4 regions of the Micromonospora sp. ATA51 genome follow, and region 2 is predicted to be linked to each of the others. Evidence: riboswitches for the same ligand, from Rfam matches in the RefSeq annotation. Region 2 holds a riboswitch; each other region holds the start of a gene.

Region 1 (3,425 bases), on a different contig from region 2:
GGCGAGGCCCGTGTAGCCCGACTTGTCGCCGAGCAGGGCTGCGGCCATCCGGTTCTGCACGAGCGTCTCGCCGAGGTTGGACAGGATGAGCGCCGGGGTGTCGTCGAGCCGGTCCAGCACGCGCAGCAGCGCCGGGGCGACGTGCGTCGCCGCGGACACGACTGCCGGGGCGTTGTGCCCCGCCACCCGGAACAGGTAGTCGCGTTCGTCCTTCGTCAGCCGCAGCGCCCGGGCGAGCGACGCGAGCATCTGCGCGCTCGGCTGCGGGCCGCGCTGCTGTTCGAGCCGGGTGTAGTAGTCGGTCGACATCGCGGCGAGGGCAGCGACCTCCTCACGGCGCAGGCCCGGTGCACGCCGGCGCGCGCCCGCAGCCAGCCCGACGTCCCCGGGCTGCAGCGCCTCGCGGCGGCGGCGCAGGAAATCGGCCAGTGCTGCACGATCCATGATCCCAGTATCCGGCTGCGGCGGGCGCGAACCAGGGATTGCGGATCCCCCGATGACCGGTCTCTGCCCCGAACCCGGGACGACGGCGAAGCTCGGTGCATGAACATCTCCGGAAACACCATCTTCATCCCCGGCTCCACGAGCGGGATCGGTCTCGCCCTGGCGCTCGAGCTGCGGGCCAAGGGCAACACGGTCATCGTCGGCGGTCGGCGCACCGACCTGCTCGAGCAGATCGCCGCGGAGCAACCCGACATCGACACCGTGGCGATCGACACGACGAGCGCCGCGAGCATCGACGCCGCCGCGAAGGAGGTGCTGGCGAAGCACCCGGACCTGAATGTCCTCGTCACGATGGCCGGCATCATGCGCATCGAGGACTGGCACAAGCCGGAATCGTTCCTCGCCTCGGCCGAGGCGGTGCTGACGACCAACGTGCTCGGCCCGATCCGCCTCATCGCCGCGTTCATCGAGCACCTGCAGGCGCAGCCGGACGCCACCATCGTCACCGTCTCCTCGGGCCTCGCGTTCGCGCCGCTCAAGGTCACCCCGAGCTACAACGCGTCGAAGGCCGCGATCCACATGCTCAGCGAGTCGATCCGGCTGCAGCTCGCGGACACGACCGTGAAGATCGTGGAGCTCGAACCGCCGGCCGTCCGCACCGCGCTGCTGCCCGGGCAGGAGACCAGCGAGTACGGGGTGCCGCTGGACGAGTTCGTGGCGGAGGTCGTCGCGCTGCTCGAGTCGCAGCCCGACGCGAAGGAGATCCAGGTCGAGCGGGTGAAGTTCCTCCGCTACGGCGAGGCGCGCGGCGACTACGACCAGGTCGTCGCGACGCTCAACGCGTCCGACCCCCACGGGAAGTAGTCTCGGCCGGCCCCGGCGGCGGGTGGCTCGCTTACGGGACCATGGAGCCGCCATGACGTCGGGAAACGGTCAAGCGTCACCTGAGGGTTGCCGAAGAAAAATAGCGCGCAGGTTGAAGGCCAAGATTAGGAAAGATTAAGAATCCGATTAGCGGAGTCTTACGTACGCACAATTCCGGCACCCAATGTGCCCGCTTGACAGCGCAGGGAATTGGCGTCACCGGCTCGTTGATTTCTCCGGGCCGTCCTCACTAATGTTGGTCAGCGTCCGTTCCGGATGTCGGTCTCCACCTGGAGTGCCCCGGGACGGCCACCGCCGAGTCGCTGGACGTCACTGGCGTCGCCAGGCGAGCCGGGGAACCACCGCAGGTTTCGGGGTGAATCCGCATCAGCGGTAGGGCGCCTTCCACGCCCGAACCCGTCAGCTAACCCGGCAGGCGGTCGAGGTCGGTGCACGTGGGGTGCGTCGGCCTCGAGTGGAAGGAGCCGAAGCCGTTGCCACCCGTGCGCACCCGGCCCGCCGGATCGCGTCTGTTCACCAGAATCCTCGCCGTCGCGGCGGCGGCCATGGTGGCCGTCGGGCCAGCGGCCCCCGCCCACGCCGCACCGTCGGCCGCCGATGTGCAGCAGCAGATCGATGCGGCGTGGCAAAAGCTCGAACCCGTCATCGAGCAGTACAACAAGGTCCGGTCGGAACTGGCCGTGGACCAGCGGAGGTCGGCCGAACTGAGCCGGAGGATCGAGCCGCTCGGCAAGTCGGTGGAGATCAGCAGGACCCGGGTCCAGGAGATTGTGACGGGGTACTACAAGCAGGAAAAATCGCTTTCCACATTCAACGCCCTGCTGTCCCGCGGCTCGCCGCCGATCGCGTTGGGGGATCAGCTCGCGCTCGTGAATCAGGTGGCAAATTCGGAGCAGCGACAGATCACCCGGCTGTCGGCCCAGCAGGCGAGCTACGACGCCGACAAGGAGAAGGTTGACGCGCTGATCGCGATACAGCAGCGCCAGCAGGCCCAGCTGGCGGCTCGCAAGAAGGCCATCGACGCCGAGATCAAGCGGCTGGATGCGCTACACAGACAGGTCGCCGCCGCGGAGGCGACCGCAACGGCCAAGGCGGCCGCGGACGCCGCGGCGGCCAGAGCCGCAGCCGCCGCGCAGACAGCCGCCACCGCGAGCAGCAGCTCACCCATCACGTCGACCAGTTCGCTGTTCATCGGTGGGAAGTGTCCCGCCGTCCCCATCACGGGAAGCGGCGGCGTCGCGGCGAAAACCGCGTGCAATCAGATCGGCGAGCCGTACGTGTGGGCGGCCGACGGTCCCGACTCGTTCGACTGCTCCGGCCTGACCCAGTACGCGTGGGCCTCCGCCGGGGTGCAGCTGACCCATTACACAGGTTCTCAATGGACCGCAGGTGTGGCGGTGAGCAGAGCAAACCTTCGCACGGGTGACCTCGTCTTCTTCTACTCCGATCACCATCACGTGGGCATCTACGTCGGCAACGGACTGATCGTCCACGCCCCGCATACCGGGGACGTGGTCCGAATGGCCCAGCTGGCGGATATGCCGTACAGCGGTGCTCGCCGCCCCGGCTGACCGTCCGGTCCCGAGCTGTAGGTTCTCAACCTCGATGACGCTTTCTCAAGATCATGCCGCCGCGGATGTGGGCAACGAGCCCGCTGGCGGTGCTCCGGCTCCGGGGCGTCACTCTGGAGGTCGGTGCTGGCGCCCGGCCTGATCGCCAAGAACGGCGCCAGGCTGAACGGGGCCCCGCTCGGGGACGATGCCTACGGCGTGCCGGGCAGCCGGACCGTGACGAGGAGACCGCCGACGGGGCTGGGGACGAGGTCGAGGGTCCCGTCGTGGGCGCGGACGATGCTGTGCACGATGGCCAGGCCGAGGCCGACGCCGGCGTGTTCGTCGGTGTGTACGCGTTCCGTTCCGCGCTGGAAGGGTTCGGTGAGGGTCGGTATCAGTTCTGGTGGGAGCCGACGACCCGTGTTCTCGACCTGCAGCACGCTCGTGTCGCCGTGCGCCTCGGTGTGGACCGTCACGGTGCCGTCAGCGGGGAGGTTGTGGACGACGGCGTTCTGGACGAGGTTGGTCACCATCCGCAACAGG
Region 2 (3,425 bases):
TTCCGGGTGTTCAACAACCACCTCTACACGCACATCGACCCGTCGGTCCAGCAGGACGACCTGACCTCGATGGTCGAGGTGCCGGAGGGCGAGCCGTTCGTGCTGCACCCGGGTGAGTTCGTGCTCGCCTCGACGCTGGAGGTGATCTCGCTGGGCGACCAGCTCGCCGGCCGCCTCGAAGGGAAGAGCTCACTGGGCCGGCTCGGGCTGCTCACCCACTCCACCGCCGGCTTCATCGACCCGGGCTTCTCCGGCCACGTCACGCTGGAGCTCTCCAACGTGGCGAACCTGCCGATCACCCTCTGGCCCGGGATGAAGATCGGGCAGCTCTGCATCTTCCGGCTCTCCTCGCCGGCCGAGCACCCGTACGGCTCGGCCGTCTACGGCTCGCGCTACCAGGGGCAGCGCGGTCCGACGCCGAGCCGGTCCTGGCAGAACTGGCGCACCTGGCCGACCCGCTGATCGCGGAAGAGGCCCCCGCCACGCGAGAGCCCCTGCCGGTGGATCAGCCCGGTCGGCCGTAGCTGTTGATCTGGCCGTCGTCGACGCGTTTCATCGTGATCGGCTTGCCGGACTGGGAGGCGTGCACCACCCAGCCGCCGCCGACGTACATGCCGACGTGGTGCAGGTCGCTGTAGTAGAAGACCAGGTCACCGGCGCGTAGCTCGCTCCGGCTGATCCGGCGGGTGACGTCGTGCTGCTGCCGGGCGTTGTGCGGCAGCGAGACGCCGGCCTTGGCCCAGGCGGCCATGGTCAGGCCGGAGCAGTCGTAGTGGTCCGGGCCGGCGGCGCCCCAGACGTAGATCTTGCCGATCTGGGCGCAGGCGAACTTGACCGCGACCCCGGCGGGGCCGCCCGGGTAGCCGGACGGGCAGGGCGCGGGCCGCAGCGGGCCGCCGCCACCGCTGCCGTAGATCTTGAGGCGGAGCTTGTCCAGCTTGGCGATCTCGGCGTTGATCTGCTTCTTCTTCGCCGCGAGCTGGGCCTCGGTCCGGGTCAGCTGGGCGACCATCTCGTCGAGCGGCTTCTTCTTGGCGGCCAGCTCGTCGCGGAGTTCGACGACGTTGCGTACCTGCTGCTGCTGGCGGTGGGCGAAGCGGTCGAGCAGTTCGAGGCTCGTGACCACGTCGCTCGGCGACCGGCTGCCCAGTAGCGCGTTCACCGTCGACAGGTTGTCGCCCTTGTAGGCGTCGGCGGCGAGGCCGCCGACCTGACCCATGGCGAGGTCGACCTGGAGCTGCAACGGGGCGATCTGCTTGGCCAGGGCCTCGGCCTGCTTCCGCTTGGCGGCGAGGTCCTGACGGGTGGCGTTGTGCTGCTCGATGATCGGTTCGAGCTTGTTCCAGTCCTGGTCGATCTGGCGCTCGATCTCGGCGACCGACGGGTCGGCGTGAGCCGCCGTGGCGCCGCCGGTCAGGATGACGGCGGTACCGGCCAGGGCGGCGAGGGCGGTGGTGAAGCGGGACCAGCGTGGACGCGGCGCAGCCGTCATCCGGTCGTTCGACCGGACCGACGGTCGCCGCGGGGCATGGTGTGCCACCGGGCTTCCTGACTCCTTCTTCGCTGGCCGCCTACCGGGTTAGCTGACGGGTTCGGACGGGAAGGGAGCCGCCCTACCGCAGTGCTGCGGATTCACCCCAGGTAACTGGGTCCCCGGCTCGCCCGGAGGCGACTCGGCGGTGTCGGACCGTCACCACCCGGGTTGGGCGATGCACATTCCGGTCGACGATTGACCAGAGTAGAGAGCGCCGTTATCAATCCGCAACCCGGGGCGCCGTGACACTCCGTACCCGAATTCGCATGGGCCGCGCTGGTGAAGGTTTCCTTCACTCAACATCACTGTGGGGAAAGGTATTGACCCAACGCCATGGGTGGGGTGAGGGTGAGCACGCAGTGACTTCCGCCCGACCTGGAGGTTCGATGCTCCGTCCACCCTTGCCGCCGAGCAGACGAGTTCTGCTCGCCACCGCCGTGGCTGCGGCGACCGCCCTTCTCAGCACCGGACCCGTCGCCGCCGAGCCCCTGGCCGCCGGGTCGCCGACCGCCAGCAGCAGTACGCCGCCGCGGCGGCCGAGTACGGCGTGCCGGAGAGCGTCCTGCTCGGCGTGTCGTACCTGGAGTCCCGCTGGGACACCCACCCCGGCCAGCCGAGCACCAGCGGCGGCTACGGGCCGATGCACCTGACCGACGCCGAACAGGTCGCCTCGACCCCCGGCAGCTCACACGTCGACGAGAACGAGGACCCCCGGGGCGACGACGCCCGGCCGCTGGTGGTCGACACGTCGGCCGCCGCCGAGGCGACCGGCGACGACCTGCCGCAGGCGTCCCTGCAGACCCTCGACGCCGCCGCCGCGCTCACCGGCGTGGCCGAGGAGACGCTGCGCACCGACGCCACCGCCAACATCCGCGGCGGGGCGGCGCTGCTCGCGTCGTACCAGAAGGAACTGGCCGCGCCGGTCGGCGCCGACAGCGACCCGGCGGCCTGGTACGGCGCGGTGGCCCGGTACTCCGGCGCGGACACCGAGGACGCGGCGGCGGCCTTCGCCGACGAGGTGTACGACCAGATCAGCATCGGGGCCAGCCGGACCACCGACGACGGCCAGCGGGTGACCCTCACCGCGCGCCAGGTGACCCCCGACGAGTCCGGGCTGCACCGGCTCGGGCTGCGCCGCGCGGAGCGCCCGGACGGCCTGGAGTGCCCGGTCCGCCTCGCCTGCGAGTGGATCCCCGCGCCGTACGCGGAGTACGTCGTCCCGAAGACCGGCGAGGTGACCTACGGCAACCACGACCTCGGCAACCGGCCGGCGCAGCAGAAGATCGAGTACATCGTCATCCACGACACCGAGGGCTACTTCGGCCCGAGCGTGAACCTGGTCAAGGACAAGACCTACCTGGGCTGGCACTACACGCTGCGCTCGGTGGACGGCTACGTCGCCCAGCACATCAAGGCGAAGGACGTCGGCTGGCACGCCGGCAACTGGTACGTCAACGCCAAGTCCATCGGCATCGAGCACGAGGGCTTCGCCGGCCACGGCACCTGGTACACCGAGGCGATGTACCGGACCTCGGCCAAGCTGGTCCGGCACCTGGCGCTGCGGTTCCAGATCCCGCTGGACCGGCAGCACATCCTCGGCCACGACAACGTCCCCGGCACCACCGCCGGGACCGTGGCCGGCATGCACTGGGACCCGGGACCGTACTGGGACTGGTCGCACTACTTCGACCTGATGAAGGCGCCGTTCCAGGGCACCGGCACCCCGCACACCGGCCTGGTCACCATCGACCCGGACTACGCCAGCAACCAGCCGGCGTTCATCGGCTGCAACCAGCAGCCGCCGGGCGTGCCGAAGCCGACGCCGCCCGCCGCGCCGTGCCCGCTGCGCGGCTCCTCCTCGGTCGTGCTGCGCACCGGGCCGAGCGAGCTC
Region 3 (3,425 bases), on a different contig from region 2:
GCATCCCGGCCGGATGCCGGGCCACGCTCTCCTTCTACCTGCACATCGACACGGCCGAGTCGGGCAGCACCGTCTACGACAGGCTGACCGTCAAGGCCGGCAGCACCACCCTGGCGACGTACTCCAACGTGAACGCCGCCGCCGGCTACGTCCTGAAGTCCTTCGACGTCTCGTCGCTGGCCGGCACCACCGCGACCATCTCGTTCAGCGGTGTGGAGGACAGCTCGCTGCAGACGTCCTTCGTGATCGACGACACCGCGCTCAACCTGAGCTGATCATCAAGGAAAGCGGTCGGTCGTCGTCCTCCCGGCGACCGACCGCTTCGCCGAGCTGTCGCCGCCCCTCGAAGAAGTCGAGCAGCCTCTTCCTGCCGGTCGGCGACTCGAACGCGTACCCGTGGTCGAACTTGACCATCGGGAGGCGACGACGCCGCGCGGCCAGCGCGTCCAGCGCCCGGGTGGCTTCCTTCTCGGCCTTGAGCAGCTCGTCGCGTTCCCGCTGGCACTCTTCGGCCGTCACGATCCGCGGTTTCTCCATGCCGGGATCCTGAACCGGAGCACCGACATTCTGCCGGCCCGGGCGCGCCTCGGTCGGTCGGCGCGGGTCAGTCCGGCCGGCCGCCGCCCAGCCGGGCCGCGGCGTGTTCCATCGCCTGGCTGAACATCTCCATCTGCCGCCTGGACTGCTCCCGCAGGCCGCCGAGCCGCGCGGCCAGGGCGTCCGCGTCGGCCCGTGCCGAGGCGCTGACCTGGGCTTCGAGGTCGGCGAGGGCGGCGTTGACGGCCACCACGATGTGCCCGCAGACGGCCTCGACGCCCGCCGCCGACAGCCGCGGGTCGACGGTGACGGACTCCAGCCGTCCACCCTGGACGACCACGGCTCGCACCAGCCCGTCGGCCGCCGTGCCGTCGGCGCGCAGCAGTTCCTCCGCATCGCCGTCGGGGTGCTCGACGGGCCGGGAGCGCATCGCCGACAACGCCTGCTGGGTCCGGGTCAGCAGTTCATCCAGGCTCGCGGCCGCGGAGAACGGTTCGTTGGTCATACCCGCGCTTTCTTCACGTCCTTTCCGAGCACCGTGACGATAGCAATCCGCCACTCGGCCCGCCCGCCACCTCGGCGTCCCGTCCACCATTCCGGACGGCGATCGCCCGGCCGGTGCTCCGGCCGGGCGTTCGTCCGCTGCGCCGGCTCCGGCCCGTGGGCCGGAGCCGGTGGTACGTCAGCGCAGGCGCAGCCGCTGACCCGGGAAGATCAGGCCCGGATCGTCGCCGACCACGCGCTTGTTGCGCTCGTACAGCGCGTGCCAGCCGCCGGCCAGGTCCCGCGCGTCGGCGATCATCGACAGCGTGTCGCCCGGCTTGACCACGTAGGTGCCCGAGCCGCCCGAGGCCGGCGCGGTACGCCGGTGGCTGCGGGTGGTCGGCCGCTCGCTCCGCGAGGAGCGCTTCTCCGCCTTGGACTTGCTGCCGGAGTCCGAACGGGACGCCGACCCGGAGTCCCTGGTGGAGTAGCGCTTGGTCGAGCCGCCCTTCTTGCCGCAGACCGGCCAGGCACCGATGCCCTGCCCGTCGAGGACCTTCTCGGCGATCGCGATCTGCTCGCCGCGGCTGGCCAGATCGGCCCGGCTGGCGTACTTCTGGCCGCCGTAGCCGTTCCAGGTGCCCTTGGAGAACTGCAGGCCACCGTAGTAGCCGTTGCCGGTGTTGATGTGCCAGTTGCCGCCGGACTCGCACTGGGCGATGGCGTCCCAGTTCACGCTGGCCGCGCTGGCTGGCGCGGCCGGGCCGAGGATCGCGGCGGCACCGGTGGCCGCGCCGACGACGAGCGCCCCGACGGCGACCCGACGGCGGCCGGTCCGGCGGTGACGTGCGCTGTGTTCAGTTGCCATGGATTTCCTCCACGCCGACGAGGTGAGCTGTCGGGTTCGGGCCGAGGAGCCCGGCCGCCGGTCGGCGGCTTCACCCCGAGGTGTCGAGCACCGAGGAACGTGTGGGTCCCCCGCTCCCGCCTGAGGTCCAGGTACCACGGGGGCCGGCGGCGGAATTAGGCGTTACCGGTCCGTGGTGTCCGCGATCGCGAACGGATACGACGTTAGGAATGATTTCGGACGATCGCCCACTTCTTGTGAAGTTCTTCACCCGGCCGAGCGAAGGCGGGGATTTCCGAGTTGCGACGCTCCCGAACATGCAATAGGGAGGCCGCCGGGTCGACTGCCCGACGGCCTCCGCGGACCCGTTCAGTACGTCAGGCCGTAGCCCTGGGCGAAGAGCGGAACCTGCCCGTCACCGGCGTTTATGGGCTGCTGGCTGACCGAGTTCATCCAGGTCATCGGCAGTTTCCCGGTGGGCGCGGCGCCGAAGAGGACGTCGGCCACGCCGGCACCCTCGGTGCCCGGCAGCCAGGACGCCAGCAGCGCGTCCCATCTGGGCAGCTCGGTGGCGATGTCCATCGGCCGGCCGGACACCAGCACCACGATCACCGGCACGCCGGCGTTGCGCAGGGTGGCGATGGTGCGCAGGTCCTCCCGGTCCAGGCTCATGCTGCCGGTCCGGTCGCCCTGGCCCTCGGCGTACGGCGTCTCGCCGACGACGGCGATCGCGGCCCGGTAGCTGCCGTCGATACCGGTGCCGCGCTGGTTGTAGGTGACCGTCGTGGTCGGACCGACCGCGGCCCGGATGCCCTGCAGGATCGTGGTGCCCGGCGTGATGTTGCCGGAGGAACCCTGCCAGGAGATGGTCCAGCCGCCACTCTGGTTGCCGATGTTGTCCGCGTTCCGGCCGGCCACGAAGATCTTGTTGTCGGCCCGGGCCAGCGGCAGCACGCTGCCGGTGTTCTTCAGCAGCACCTGCGACTCGCGGACGGCCTGCCGGGCGAGCGCGCGGTGGCTGACACTGCCGACCGTGGGGGTCCAGCTCCGGTCGGTGTACGGCCGCTCGAAGAGGCCCAGCTCGAACTTCTTGGTCAGGATCCGCCGGTTCGCGTCGTCGATCCGGCTCAGCGGCACGTGGCCGTTCTGCACCTCGGCACGCAGGGTGCTGATGAAGGTCTTCCAGGCGGCGGGCACCATCACCATGTCGATGCCGGCGTTGACCGCGGCGGTGACCTCGGCGGCGGTGAAGCCGGCGGCGCCGTCGATCTGGTCGATGCCGTTCCAGTCGGAGACGACGAAGCCGGTGAAGCCGAGCTCACCCTTGAGGACGGTGGTGATCAGGTACCGGTTGCCGTGCGTCTTCACGCCGTTCCAGCTGCTGTACGAGATCATCACGACCCGACGCCGCGCTGCACCGCGGCCTGGAACGGTGGCAGGTGGACGGTCCGCAACTCGGCCTCGGTCAGCTGGGTGTCGCCCTGGTCGTCGCCGCCCGCGGTGCCCCCGTCGCCGAGGTAGTGCTTGGCGGTGGCCAGCACTGACGTGGGCCCGCCGA
Region 4 (3,425 bases), on a different contig from region 2:
CGGCACCGTCCGCGTGGCGGTCGAGCAGGGCCCGGACGCCGGCCGCCAGGTGGAGACCCCGATTCCCGTCGGCCCCGGCGCGCCCACCGTCGAGGTCGGCGACCGGATCGTCCTGGTGGAACTGGTGGACCCGGCCGACCCCGCGACGAAGAGCTACAACATCGCCGAGCACCAGCGGGGCAAGCCGCTGGTGTGGCTGGCGGCACTGTTCGCCGTCGCCATCGTCGCGTTCGGCCGCTGGCGGGGGCTGGCCGCGCTCGGCGGCCTGGTCGCGAGCTTCGCCATCCTGCTCGGCTTCGTGCTGCCGGGGATCGGCGCCGGCCAGCCACCGCTGCTGGTGGCGATCGTCGGCTCGGCGCTTATCATGTTCGTGGTGCTGTACCTGACCCACGGGATCACCGCGCAGACCTCGGTGGCGGTTCTCGGCACCCTCGGCAGCCTGGTGCTGACCGGTGTCCTCGGCACGCTCGCCACCGCCGCCACCCACCTGACCGGATTCGGCAGCGAGGACGCCACCACGCTGTCGATGTTCCAGCGGGACGTCGACCTGCACGGGCTGCTGCTGGCCGGCATCGTCATCGGCTCGCTGGGCGTGCTGGACGACGTGACGGTCACCCAGGCGGCCACCGTCACCGAGCTGGCGCACGCCAATCCGGGGCTGTCCCGGTTGCAGCTCTACCGCGCGGCCACCCGCGTCGGCCGCGCCCACATCGCCTCCACGGTCAACACCATCGTGCTGGCGTACGCGGGCGCCTCGCTGCCGCTCCTGCTCCTGCTCGTCGCCGACTCGCGGCCGGTGAGCGAGATCCTCACCAGCGAGTTCATGGCGCAGGAGATCGTTCGCAGCGCGGTGGCCACGATCGGCCTGATCGCCGCCGTACCCCTCACCACCGGCCTGGCGGCCGTGGTGACCACCGCCGGTCGGGGCGGCGCGGGGCAGCCCGCCGCGCCGGCGTCCCGTCCCCCCGCGGAGCCGGACGCCGCGCTGGCGGCGCTCAGCGCACCACGCAGCGGCGCGACCGGGGACGCCCACGGCGGCCGGACCGGACCGGGGAGGAGCACGGACACCGCATGGTGAAACTGCGCAGCGTGACCGCCCGCGCCAAACGCGATGCTGGTCACGGAGCTGGCCGTCGAATTACCGCTTTTAGTCGGCTTCCGGACGTAGATCCTCGGGAGGACTCTCGGGTAACCTCGCTGCCGGTCACCGCCGAAGGCGCGCAGCGGCGCCTGCGGTACCGCCGCCCAATCGCCGTACGGCGAACCGGGGAACCAGGTACATGGGGTGAATCCGCGCCAGCGGTAGGGGCCACTTCCGCCCCGAACCCGTCAGCTAACCCGGTCGGCGGTCGACGGAAGGGAACACTGTGACGGCACCCCTGCGCCGCTGGCTGACCCCCGTGGTGGCCGTGCTCACCGCGTTCACCATCGTCGCCGGCCCCGCGCCGGCGATCGCGGCGCCGACGACGCCCCCCACCCCCTCGGGGCACGAGGAGGACGCCGAGCCGAAGCTCATCACCGACGCCATCGAGGCCGCCAACCGCAACTACGTGCAGGCGAAGACCAAGCTGGCGAAGTCGAGGCAGCGCCAGCTCCAGCTCGCCTTGGAGGTACGCGCGGCGCAGCACCAGCTGGACGCCCTGCGCCCGCAGGTGTCCCAGATCGCGGCACAGTCGTACCGGACCGGCCGGATCGGCGCGGTGGCCATGCTGCTGGAGAGCAACGCCCCGGACTCGTTCGTCCGGCGGGCCGCCGCCCTGGACGAGCTGAACATGGTCAACGCGCAGAAGCTGGCCGAGGTCAACGCGGCGAAGAACCGCGCCGAACAGGCCAAGCTGGCGCTCGACGCCGAGGTGCGCGCCCAGCAGACGCTGACGAACGCGATGGCCCGGGAGAAAGTCGAGACGGAGAAGGCGCTCGCCCTGGTCGGCGGGAAGGGCTTCACCGGCGGCCTGGTCTCGGCCACCTCGCCGGTCGCCCGGATCGGCCCCGGCCGCACCGCCGACGGGGACTGGAAGCCGGAGTCGTGCAGCGAGAACGACCCCACCACCTCCGGCTGCATCACGCCGCGCACGCTGCACGCGTACAAGGAGGTGAGGCGGGCCGGCTTCAACCGCTTCGCCGGCTGCTACCGGTCCGGCGGGCCGTGGGAGCACCCGAAGGGCCGGGCCTGCGACTGGTCGCTGCAGAACAGCGGGTTCGCCCCCTGGCACAACAACGACACCCGGATGTACGGCAACAACGTCGCCGCATTCCTGATCCGCAACGCGGACCGGCTCGGCATCTACTACGTGATCTGGAACCGGCAGATCTGGTTCCCGGCGACCGGTTGGAAGTCCTACAGCGGGCCGTCCAACCACACCGACCACGTGCACATGTCGCTGCTCTGACCGACGACGTACCACGGCCGAGGGGCCGTCCCGCCGAACCGCGCGGGACGGCCCCTCGGTCGTCGTGTGCCGGTGGCGCGGCGTCAGCCGACGGCGGTGGGCGTGGGGTGCTCGACCTGGGCGGGCGGCCTGGTCGGCGCACCCGCCGGAACGGTGGCCACCGTCCGCACCTCGCCCGCGCCGAGCTGGTACGACATGCCGACCACCGCGCACCGCCCGGCGGCCACCGCACCGGCCAGGACGGGGGAGCTGGCCAGCAGCGCCTCGACGGTCTGCGCGATGTGGATGTCGACGATGCCGTCGATGTCCTCGACGCCCTCCGCCGCCGCCCGGCGCAGGCTGGGCACCACGGCATCGACCACCGCGCCGAGGTGCCCGGCGGGGGTCCTGCCGGTGGTGACCGCCTCCTTGGCGGCCTGCACCGCGCCGCAGGAGTCGTGCCCGAGCACCAGCACCAGCGGGGTGCCGAGCACCGTCAGGGCGTACTCGACGCTGCCGAGCACCTCGGGACCCGTCGTGTGGCCGGCGGTCCGGACCACGAAGAGGTCGCCCAGGCCGCGGTCGAAGATGATCTCGGCGGCGAGGCGGGAGTCGGAGCAGCCGACGATCACCGCGAAGGGGTGCTGGCCGTCGGCGACCGCCGCCCGGTGGCCGGCATCCTGGTTGGGGTGGCGCGGAACGCCCGTGACGAACCGCCGGTTCCCGGCGTGCAACTCGGCGAGTGCCTGCTCCGGAGTGGTCGGGGTCAATTCCCTCACCTCGTCCTCGCGCGAAACGACCTGGTCAGCCGGGCCGGCGGCGCAGGCGGCCTCGGCCCCAACCGTCACACGCAGCCGAAGGCACGTCAAGATTTACGTGATACGGATTTCATACGTTGACTGGGACTTGACCGCGGGACGAGTGCGGCCACCACGGCCGGGACCGCCCCGCCTCGCCGGGGCGAGGGCAGGGCCGGAAACGCGAACGAAGGGCCATACGATGACGCACATGGCGACGACAGCAGGCCAGAACGGGAGCAGCCGGAACTGGACATTC

Evidence for each region. A riboswitch is a leader RNA that binds a small molecule or an ion and turns the genes downstream of it on or off. The one in region 2 is predicted to bind cyclic di-AMP.
Region 1: linked by a shared signal. The riboswitch ahead of JNW87_RS00940 (NlpC/P60 family protein) and the one ahead of JNW87_RS10055 (NlpC/P60 family protein) in region 2 are both predicted to bind cyclic di-AMP.
Region 3: linked by a shared signal. The riboswitch ahead of JNW87_RS06660 (transglycosylase family protein) and the one ahead of JNW87_RS10055 (NlpC/P60 family protein) in region 2 are both predicted to bind cyclic di-AMP.
Region 4: linked by a shared signal. The riboswitch ahead of JNW87_RS25675 (hypothetical protein) and the one ahead of JNW87_RS10055 (NlpC/P60 family protein) in region 2 are both predicted to bind cyclic di-AMP.

What each region holds. Positions count from the first base shown of each region.
Region 1 is NZ_JAEVHJ010000002.1:61,833-65,257, forward strand. It holds gene JNW87_RS00930 (helix-turn-helix transcriptional regulator) at 1-444, opposite strand, end outside; gene JNW87_RS00935 (SDR family oxidoreductase) at 544-1,308, shown strand; cyclic di-AMP (ydaO/yuaA leader) riboswitch at 1,612-1,762, shown strand; gene JNW87_RS00940 (NlpC/P60 family protein) at 1,764-2,900, shown strand; gene JNW87_RS00945 (HAMP domain-containing sensor histidine kinase) at 3,092-3,425, opposite strand, start outside.
Region 2 is NZ_JAEVHJ010000042.1:20,289-23,713, forward strand. It holds gene dcd (dCTP deaminase) at 1-462, shown strand, start outside; gene JNW87_RS10055 (NlpC/P60 family protein) at 506-1,492, opposite strand; cyclic di-AMP (ydaO/yuaA leader) riboswitch at 1,554-1,689, opposite strand; gene JNW87_RS10060 (N-acetylmuramoyl-L-alanine amidase) at 2,082-3,425, shown strand, end outside.
Region 3 is NZ_JAEVHJ010000024.1:1,660-5,084, forward strand. It holds partial or broken gene JNW87_RS06645 (M4 family metallopeptidase) at 1-275, shown strand, start outside; gene JNW87_RS06650 (DUF899 family protein) at 262-537, opposite strand; gene JNW87_RS06655 (YbaB/EbfC family nucleoid-associated protein) at 605-1,042, opposite strand; gene JNW87_RS06660 (transglycosylase family protein) at 1,220-1,888, opposite strand; cyclic di-AMP (ydaO/yuaA leader) riboswitch at 1,886-2,060, opposite strand; gene JNW87_RS06665 (glycoside hydrolase family 3 C-terminal domain-containing protein) at 2,237-3,019, opposite strand; partial or broken gene JNW87_RS06670 (glycoside hydrolase family 3 protein) at 3,020-3,425, opposite strand, start outside.
Region 4 is NZ_JAEVHJ010000203.1:1,861-5,285, reverse strand. It holds gene JNW87_RS25680 (YibE/F family protein) at 1-1,078, shown strand, start outside; cyclic di-AMP (ydaO/yuaA leader) riboswitch at 1,233-1,363, shown strand; gene JNW87_RS25675 (hypothetical protein) at 1,368-2,390, shown strand; gene JNW87_RS25670 (carbonic anhydrase) at 2,474-3,139, opposite strand; gene JNW87_RS25665 (MarR family winged helix-turn-helix transcriptional regulator) at 3,369-3,425, shown strand, end outside.